One region of the Paenibacillus sp. FSL R10-2778 genome, then DNA from elsewhere that is predicted to be linked to it. Evidence: predicted binding sites of a transcription regulator. Region 1 holds the regulator's gene; the other holds the start of a gene.
What was found. The regulator CtsR, encoded in region 1, represses protease genes until heat stress. The targets are predictions, from matches to a motif close to ATGGTCAATAAAGGTCAAACA.
Positions count from the first base shown of each region.

Region 1 (5,214 bases):
GTACCACCGTAATCCGCTATGAGCGATGGGGTGACGCAGGAGGGTAGTGACGCGGACTGATGGATGTCCGTCTAAGCAGTGAGGCTGATGTGTAGGCAAATCCGCACATCGTTAAGGCTGGGCTGTGATGGGGAGCGAAAATTGTAGTAGCGAAGGTCATGATCTCACACTGCCAAGAAAAGCCTCTAGCCAGGAGAAGGTGCCCGTACCGCAAACCGACACAGGTAGGCGAGAAGAGAATTCTAAGGCGCGCGGAAGAACTCTCGTTAAGGAACTCGGCAAAATGACCCCGTAACTTCGGGAGAAGGGGTGCCCCGGTAGTGTGAATAGCACGAGGGGGCCGCAGTGAAAAGGCCCAAGCGACTGTTTAGCAAAAACACAGGTCTGTGCGAAGCCGCAAGGCGAAGTATACGGGCTGACGCCTGCCCGGTGCTGGAAGGTTAAGGGGAGTGGTTAGGGGTAACCCGAAGCTATGAACCGAAGCCCCAGTAAACGGCGGCCGTAACTATAACGGTCCTAAGGTAGCGAAATTCCTTGTCAGGTAAATTCTGACCCGCACGAATGGCGTAACGACTTGGGCGCTGTCTCAACGAGAGATCCGGTGAAATTTTAATACCTGTGAAGATGCAGGTTACCCGCGACAAGACGGAAAGACCCCATGGAGCTTTACTGCAGCTTGATATTGAATTTGGGTACGATCTGTACAGGATAGGTGGGAGCCGTAGAAATCGGAGCGCAAGCTTCGGTGGAGGCGCCGTTGGGATACCACCCTGATCGTATCTAGGTTCTAACCTAGTGCCCTTACCGGGTACGGGGACCGTGTCAGGCGGGCAGTTTGACTGGGGCGGTCGCCTCCTAAAGAGTAACGGAGGCGTTCCAAGGTTCCCTCAGAATGGTTGGAAATCATTCGCAGAGTGCAAAGGCATAAGGGAGCTTGACTGCGAGACCTACAAGTCGAGCAGGGACGAAAGTCGGACTTAGTGATCCGGTGGTACCGCATGGAAGGGCCATCGCTCAACGGATAAAAGCTACCCTGGGGATAACAGGCTTATCTCCCCCAAGAGTCCACATCGACGGGGAGGTTTGGCACCTCGATGTCGGCTCATCGCATCCTGGGGCTGAAGTAGGTCCCAAGGGTTGGGCTGTTCGCCCATTAAAGCGGTACGCGAGCTGGGTTCAGAACGTCGTGAGACAGTTCGGTCCCTATCTGTCGTGGGCGCAGGAAATTTGAGAGGAGCTGTCCTTAGTACGAGAGGACCGGGATGGACGTACCGCTGGTGCACCAGTTGTTCCGCCAGGAGCATGGCTGGGTAGCTACGTACGGACGGGATAAGCGCTGAAAGCATCTAAGCGTGAAGCCCCCCTCAAGATGAGATTTCCCAATTAGTAAGACCCCTTGAAGACGACGAGGTAGATAGGTTGGAGGTGGAAGTGCAGCAATGCATGGAGCTGACCAATACTAATCGGTCGAGGGCTTATCCTATATGTAGAATGCAGATTCGTTTCGGATTCAGTTTTCAGGCATCAAGCCTGTAACACGCTTAGAAATTCATTCTCACTTCTGGTGAAGAACCGAATTTCACGCGGCAGCGTCTGTTTCACAGATGCATGTTTGGTGGCGATAGCGGAGGGGTTCCACGCGTACCCATCCCGAACACGACCGTTAAGCCCTCCAGCGCCGATGGTACTTGGACCGAAGGGTCCTGGGAGAGTAGGACGTTGCCAAGCACAAATAGACCACTGTTGATAACTCGACAGTGGCTTTTTTGCGTCTATTATAGATTGTGGAAAACTTGTGGATAATTCATTGGAATTTGCAGAAAACTTACGCACATGTGGATAGATGATTAAAAGGCAAAAAATCACCAAATGGTGTGGATTAAGTACATATTTATGTAGATCTGTCAACAGAAAACCTAAGTAATACACGGGTTGCTGTGGATATAGTCATATTTATGTGGATAGAGGGATTAATAAGTGGATAATTATTTTAACTTGAATAGAACAAGATTACAAGACTATTTTTAAAACTGCCTAAGGCTGTGGATAACTAAAAAAAGTTCGAAAAATATCCTTATAATTCGCACACAATAAACTCTCTTGTTATACTAACCATAAAAGTAAATTCATAAATGATGAGGTGAGTTTTGTGGATATCAGACAGTTGCACTCAGAAGAGTTTGATCTAAGCATGGATTTATCTGAATATGCTTTTCAATACAAGCTGCCCAGTGAGAAAAGGGCGAATGCTAAGGAAAGATTTAAAGCAGAACGCGTATGGGGTGCTTTTGAAGAAGGTACTTTGGAAGCTAAACTTACTCTTCTTCCGTTCGAAGTGTACATACAAGGTAGATTAGTACCTATGGGAGGGCTCGCAGGGGTAGCGACATGGCCAGAGAATCGCAGACAGGGGCATGTGGCAAAGCTCCTGGCGCATACGCTGCAAACGATGAATGAGGCGGGGCAGACATTATCTTTTCTGCATCCGTTCCTGATCCCCTTTTATCGCAAATTTGGTTGGGAAGTTTATTGTGAATATAAGAAATACTCCATTCCTGTTGCCAGGTTCCCCAAGAAGGTTGAAGTTGAGGGCAAGGTAAGACGTGGTGTTATAGATATCGAAGTATTGGACAACTTATACAATCGTTTTGCAGTTAGATATAACGGAACACTTAAGCGTGATTTGGACTGGTGGGAGAGCTCTGTTCTGGATGATGAAGGTCAGACTGCGGTATTTTATTCACAGCTTGGGGAACCTGAAGGATACGTACTATATAAGATAGAAAATAGAGAGCTGGTCATTGATGAATTTGTGTTTTTGAACGAACAGGCCCGGCAGGGGCTGTGGACATTTCTTGCGAATCACGATTCGATGGTGACCGGTGCATCGCTAAAACTGGTGCCATCCGATGATATGTTACCCTTTTTGCTGCCTGATCCGCGTATAGAGCAGGAGAATTATCCTTATTTTATGGCGCGTATTGTTAATGCTAAAGCATTCGTGGAGAGTTATTCTTTTAAGCGTCACAACAGTCAGAAGAAACAGGTTATCTATATTGAAGATAAATATGCCCCATGGAATGACGGGTTGTGGGAATGGACTGTCTCCGAAAAGGGAGCAGCAGCTTTCTTGCGTATAGAGGGTGAACGGGATGCAGCTGACTTAAGCTGTGATATTGGTACGCTGACGATTCTAATGTTTGGATATAAACGCCCGGCAGAGCTGGCTCGTTATAGACGTGTGACTGGTAATCCGAGGGCTCTGGAATGGCTCGAAGAAATCATACCGCAAGCTGAAACTGCACTTTTTGATCATTTTTAGAAAATAATTAGGCTCTCCCCTTCGAAAGATGCTGGGAGAGTTCTTTATTTCCGAATACATTCGCTGAAAAAAGTGAAAAATAAGAGAATCCACTTGGAATTAGCACAGAATATGTTATAATATTAAAAAGTCAAAGAAAGTCAAAGTCAACGCACCTGATGACATACAGTGCGATCCTCTGAATTTGTGAAGTTTTCTTCAGACTTATATGAATGAAGTTCACTAATGAATGTCATTAAGGATGCGGGCGCAAGCGATATTATGAAGCTTTAAAGAGCACTGGAGGATGAGTGATGCGCAATATCTCTGATATTATTGAACAATATCTGAAGAATATTTTGCATGAAAGTCCCGAAGGTACGGTGGAAATCCAGCGAAATGACCTGGCGGACCAGTTCTCATGCGTACCGTCACAGATCAATTATGTTATTAGTACACGCTTTACACTGGAAAAAGGCTATGTGGTGGAAAGTAAGCGTGGTGGCGGGGGATATATTCGTATTCAACGTTTTGAATTGCCGCCCAACGTGGCACTGCATGCCCATTTAAACCATACTATAGGTGGCGGGATAGATCAAAACGCTGCCGAAGGGTTGATTTATCAACTGGAGGAAGCTGGTTTTCTAAGCAAGCGTGAGGCGTGTCTTATGCGCGCTGCTGTTTCTCGGGATTGCCTAACGGTTAAGATTCCATATCGGGATGAGATTCGGGCCAAGATTATGAAGGCGATGTTAATCTCTTTGTTAGGCAAATAATTGTCAATCATAAGGGAGGGGCTTTCGCTTATGCAATGTCAGGAATGTGGCGTCAAGCCAGCAACACTCCATTTCACCAAGATCGTGAATGGAGAGAAGACAGAATTTCATATCTGCGAGAGCTGTGCGCGGGAGAAGGGTGAACTGATCCCGGGAACTGCTGGAGGATTCTCCATTCACAGCTTGCTGTCCGGTCTGCTTGATCTTGAAGGGGCCGGTAAGGAAAAGACGGCTGCTACGAAGACTACGCAGAGTCTGCAATGTGAGAATTGTGGAATGACGTACTCGCAGTTTAGCAAATTGGGTCGTTTTGGCTGCAGCTCCTGTTATAAATATTTTAACAGTGCACTGGACCCGCTCTTTAAACGGGTGCATGGCAGCACTTCGCATGTAGGCAAGATTCCTAAACGTGCTGGAGCACAAATTGTGTTCAAGCGGCAAATTGATGAATTGAAGCTGGAATTACAGCAAAGTATCGCACAGGAGGAATTCGAAACTGCGGCAGAGCTGCGGGATCAAATTCGCCAACTTGAAAAAGAAATGGCACAAGAGTAAAGTCTTTGATATATAGGGGGGATATGACATGTCAAGTCTCCGATTTACTGAACAAGCGCTTAGTGATTGGATGCGCTCGGGAGGCAGTCACTCCGAGATTGTAATTAGCAGCCGTATGCGTATTGCACGTAATTTAGAGCATCTTCCATTCCCTATGCTTGCTTCCTTAGAGCAATCGGAAGAAGTATTAGAGCTGCTGGCCCCTGTGTTTCATGGGGAAACTGCTGCCGTATTCGGATCTTTTCAACTGATAAAGCTTGCTGAAGTGAATGAACTGGATAAAAAGGTATTGGTCGAGAAACATCTCATCAGTCCTAATCTGGCTAATGATTCACGTGGCGCAGCTGTGATATTAAATGAAGATGAGTCGGTCAGCATCATGATTAACGAAGAAGACCATCTGCGGATCCAATGTCTGTTCCCGGGTCTTCAGGTAAGAGAAGCATGGGAACGTGCGACAGCCATCGATGATATCTTCGAATCGGCTGTGAATTACGCTTTTGATGATAAAAGAGGATACTTGACCAGTTGTCCCACCAATGTGGGTACAGGGCTGCGTGCCTCAGTAATGCTGCATTTGCC
Region 1 is NZ_CP151956.1:6,323,926-6,329,139, reverse strand. Features, by position in the region: rRNA gene NST40_RS28490 (23S ribosomal RNA) at 1-1,483, shown strand, start outside; rRNA gene rrf (5S ribosomal RNA) at 1,612-1,728, shown strand; gene NST40_RS28480 (GNAT family N-acetyltransferase) at 2,150-3,322, shown strand; gene NST40_RS28475 (CtsR family transcriptional regulator) at 3,616-4,077, shown strand; gene NST40_RS28470 (UvrB/UvrC motif-containing protein) at 4,108-4,632, shown strand; gene NST40_RS28465 (protein arginine kinase) at 4,661-5,214, shown strand, end outside.

Region 2 (5,214 bases), 790 kb from region 1:
AGTACTTTTGCCATTGGAGCTAGGCAGTTAGTTGTGCAAGATGCGCCGGAAATAACAGTCTCAGTACCATCAAGAATGTCATCGTTAACGTTGTAAACGACAGTTTTCATGTCGCCAGTAGCTGGAGCGGAGATAACTACTTTCTTAGCTCCACCTTTCAAGTGTTTTTCAGCTGCTTCTTTAGTTGTGAAGAAACCTGTGCACTCAAGTACGATATCAACGCCTAGGTCGCCCCATGGCAATTCTTCAGGGTTGCGGTTAGCAAGAACCTTAACTTCTTTACCATTGACTTTGAAGAAGCCATCATGCACTTCAACATCACCTTGGAATTTACCTTGAGTTGTATCATATTTAAGCAAATGAGCAAGCATCTTAGCGTCAGTCAAGTCGTTGATTGCTACCACTTCGATACCTTCTACATTTTGAATACGGCGGAAAGCAAGGCGTCCAATACGTCCAAAACCGTTAATTCCAACTTTTACACTCATTGAATAGTTCCTCCTAGAATTCGTTTTATTTATTCAAAACAGACGGTGAGGTCTGTCATGACAACAATGTTAAGTATGATGCAAGAAGTATGTTATTGCCTGCAATCTAAAAACTACGAAGATAGCTGTAGTTGATTGTCAATTTCCTTGCCTATTTCTACTGCAGCAGCCTCGTCCGTGACGAGAATATTCTCCTGCCCGAAACGCAGCATGGCATGAATGGCTTTGGCCTTGGGTTTGCCTCCTGCAATACCGATGACTTTCTCTGTCCGAATAATATCTTCTAGACGTAGACCCATCGTAAGCATGGTATGGACAACCTGACCCTCTTCATTGAAATAATAGCCAAAAGATTCGGCCACTGCCCCTTCACCCTGGATTTCCGAGACTGTAGCCTCGTCCAGTTTGCGGCGGCGGGTCATTTCAATGGCATCCCCAATCCCATGTACAATAATACGCGAACTACGGATGGTTTGTACAATCTCTCCAATATTAGAGTCAAGTGCCAGCGATTGGTATGCATCCCCGCTAAGCAAATCAGGGACATGCAACAACCGGTAGTTGGCTCCAACCCGCTTTGCCATGGTTGAGGCAATCGTGTTGGCTTGAATCTCCATACTCTCTCCTAATCCTCCACGCGCCGGAACAAACCAAGCGTTCTTATAGGAAAGGGACAACGGCGGTGCCAGTTGATCAGCCATATCGGCAAGCGTCGATCCACCTGTGACGGCAACTGTATCATCTGCGCGAAGTATACTCAGCAGCGCTTTCGCACCCGCTCGGCCAAGCTCTCGTTTGGTGAACGGCGATGACTCACAATCACCCGGTACTACAATAACTTTATCCAGACCATACGTTGCTCGAATTTTCTCTTCCAGCTCATCCAGACCAAATAGGCTCTTAACAACCGGCTCTAGCAAATCAAGCAGTCTACGTCCAGCAGCGCTAATGCGCATGCCAACACTCTCGATCTCAATAAGCCCTTGCGATTTCAGAAGATCCGTCTCGGCACGCAGTACCCGCTCAGTCATATCTAGCGAAGCGGCTAGCGTTCTGCGCCCAATAATATCGGACAGCATGATCTGATGAAGAATCGTGTACCGTCTCTTAAGGGTTTCCATGAGATCAGGCAGAAGCTGCTTTTGGATATCTAATAAATTACGCATACTTTCACTCCTGCAACTTCGTCTTCCTCTATTCCCTTGTTCATGGTCTCAAAACGTCCCGGGTAAACTTTTTAAGTCCCACCCATATTCTAACCAAATATTGCTCGAAGCGCAAGTCTTCCGAGAGTAGAATTCTCAAGCGCTTGTCTTCTTATACATTAATAAGGTCAGAAAAAGATATAGCGCCAGATGCCTGTCCCTAGAGCGCTTGTCCAGTATTAATATTACATTGCAATTGTGTAAAAATTGTATTATAATCATTTTTGTTGCGCCCGTGGTCCAATGGATATGACGTAGGCCTCCGAAGCCTGAGATCCAAGTTCGATTCTTGGCGGGCGCGCCATTAATTTCATTTTTGCACATAATTTAGTAGTGCCTATACTACTACTTAACCAAAGAGCCGCTTGTCGGCTCTTTTTTTTGAATATAAGTTTGACTTTCTTTGACTTTTTGTTTGAATTTGTTTATCATGTGGGTAATACGGCAAGAGTAAAAATGAATACATTTAAAGAACCAATATCAAGGAGGTTTTCCACGTGAGTTATATTCCTATGGTAGTAGAACAGAGCAACCGCGGCGAGCGCGCTTATGACATCTATTCCCGCCTGCTGAAGGACCGCATCATTTTCCTTGGAACGGAGGTTAATGACGTGGTAGCCAATTCTATCATCGCACAAATGCTGTTCTTAGCTGCCGAAGATCCTGACAAGGACATTCACCTCTACGTGAATAGTCCAGGCGGTTCCATTACTGCAGGTATGGCTATTTTTGATACAATGCAGTACATTAAACCAGACGTTTCCACCATTTGTGTGGGTATGGCAGCTTCCATGGGAGCTTTCCTGCTAAACGCTGGCGCCAAAGGCAAACGCTTCGCACTGCCTAACAGCGAGATTATGATCCACCAGCCTCTGGGTGGTGCTCAAGGTCAAGCAACGGACATTGAAATCCGTGCCCGCCGCATCCTCAAATTGCGCGATAAGCTGAACCGTATTCTAGCAGAACGTACGGGTCAACCTCTAGAACGTATTGAGAAGGATACAGATCGCGACTACTTCATGACTGCTGCAGACGCGGCTGAATACGGTATCGTAGATAAAGTAATCGAGAAGACATTGCCTAGCGGTGTGTAAGCTATAAAGTAAAAATATAAAGAGGCTGTGCTCTATCCGTTATGGTTAGAGCACAGCCTCTTTATATTTTATAGAAGACCTAAATCCAATTAAGCCAGCCCGCCATAACCTAGCGCATCCAGCTTCTCGGCAATTACGCGATAACCCCGGCCATTCGGATGCAAATGATCAATGGATAACAGCCCTCTCTCATTTCCTGCGAACTCACTGTAAATCGAAGCAAATCCACATACTCGGCTGCTGTACTGTGCTGCGTATTGATTAAACTGCCTGACCCACTCTGTCGCACCAACCACCTGAGGATAGGGGTTATATAATCCCACAATTCTAATGATAAAAGGTCTACGCGTCCTCGCCTTCAATTGTATAAGGATATTCATAATTGCAGAGAAATTTTGTTTGCATTCCTGAAGCGATCTGCGCAGTTCTGCGGATAAGTTGCCTTGCTGTCTTGCTGCTGATTTGGCCGCGTGAATCAAATCATTACCACCGATAGACACAGTGATGATATCGGCTACTCGAACGGCCTCACGCATCATGGAATTTCCGCGCAGCCGCTGCTCCAGCTCTGAAGTAGTCATTCCGTTCACGCCTAAATTCGTAGAGGCTACAGTAGTCCGCAGTCTCCCTTCTGCCATTCTACGGTACACCGGTACAAAACCGTTACCTGGCAGAGCACCAAATCCAGTCGTCAAGGAATCGCCAATTGCAGTATATTGGTAGCCCATAGCTCTCCCCCGTTCATAAACTAGTTACTCCCTTTAGCATATGAACAAGAGACAACTCTGGTAAGGGGGAGATGTCTTGTGCCGACATTAGCGGAGACGACGCATTTCCATTTATTTCATGCCAGCAAACGGGCTACTGCCATCCGGCAAAAGCTCTTTGAAACTAAAAGTATACTCAGGGAAGCCTGCAGCATACGCTGTGTACTCATATAATTGGAAGAACAGAACAACCTTGTCGTCCTTCAGATAGAAATATTTCTCCGTATTCAATCCGTTGAATCCTCCCAAATAACTATCCTCTGCCTTCAGCAGCTTGCTCAGCTTTGCATTCAGCTGTTTTTTGTAGTTTGGATTAGCTCCAAACAGGTCGCCCAACAGTAGACGTTTACCATCCTTAAGCGAGAAGGTGAAGGCTTCACGGTTAGTCATTCCATGGGCGCCGCCCGTATCACTATACTGATGCATCACTATGCTGATCACACCATTCTGATTGTAGGTCACTACATAACCTGAATCATAGGTGTATTTGGGCTCTGCTCCATCTCGATCGGAGATATCCTGTTCTGCACCCGCCGCGAATTTCATAACACTTTCCTTCAAAGTATTATTAATAGCTTGTTGCGCACTGGAGTTGCCCAATCCACTGATCTTCGGATAATCAAGCTGAATAAAAGCTTCTGCCCGATCTTTAGCATAAGTTTCCGTGGTTACCGTCAGCGCGTTCTGCGGTCTGTTCACCACATTCAGCCTACTGGCGGCCCGACTCCAATCTACCTTATAACCCATATAATCATTTAACAATCCTGATGGAACATAGAGGCGATTATTAATTAACTTCCCTTCATACTCTCGAATGAAATAGTTGTTCACCCACACAGAAGTACCGTAGCTGGATAACATCAACTTGGCCTTGGCCGATCCTTTTCCAATCATGTACGCATTTTCCTTCTTATCATACACAAGCGGTAATCCCAACACATCTCGCATAAAAGTTATGGGAATCCAGGCCAGTCCTTCCTTCAAAATACCTTCCTGCAACGAATTTATCCCGTTTGCCTTTAAAACGATACGCGAATCAATAGCTTTATTCTCCGTTTTACTAGCTGCTGCATAACCCGTTTCGCTGGGCAGCAGGCCTCCAACAAACAATAAACCTGCTGACATCAGACCTATGCCCCATTTGCGCGCTGATTCTTTTGAAATAATATTCATCATCTTATTTTTCCTCTCCTTTCCAATTTATTAAACAGAATCGTAGAGAACTTACACAAAAAAAGAGGCGCCCCCCACTATTACTAGTGGAAGATCACCTCTCCTCTCTGCATTCACCTTGTTCTGATACTATTTCAATTCATACATTACGCTCAGCTGAGTTGTAACTTTAACTACTCCGGGTTGCACGGATGTACTTGCACCAGCATCTGCTGCAGCCATATTCATTTTTAGATTCTGTTCAAAATAAACCGGAGTGATATCGCCATCATTTTGGCTGACCGTGATCACTTGACCCAAGCTGCGTTTAGCTGCCTTAGCAATAGCCCCTGCTTTAACATCTGCATTCGCCATCGCTTTTTCAATCACCTGAGCTTCAAATGCAGAAGTATCTTCCACAGAAAAACGTGCATTTCCGATATTATTCGCCCCTGCCGCAGATGCAGCGTCCAGCAATTCACCAACCTTGGTCAGATCTCTATAAGAC
Region 2 is NZ_CP151956.1:182,113-187,326, reverse strand. Features, by position in the region: gene gap (type I glyceraldehyde-3-phosphate dehydrogenase) at 1-488, opposite strand, end outside; gene NST40_RS00915 (sugar-binding domain-containing protein) at 602-1,654, opposite strand; tRNA gene NST40_RS00910 (tRNA-Arg) at 1,923-1,997, shown strand; gene clpP (ATP-dependent Clp endopeptidase proteolytic subunit ClpP) at 2,191-2,787, shown strand; gene NST40_RS00900 (GDSL-type esterase/lipase family protein) at 2,877-3,515, opposite strand; gene NST40_RS00895 (DUF4163 domain-containing protein) at 3,627-4,730, opposite strand; gene NST40_RS00890 (SIMPL domain-containing protein) at 4,857-5,214, opposite strand, start outside.
Region 2: clpP (ATP-dependent Clp endopeptidase proteolytic subunit ClpP) is a predicted target of CtsR. The motif match lies at 2,084-2,104, and genes of this name have one in related genera.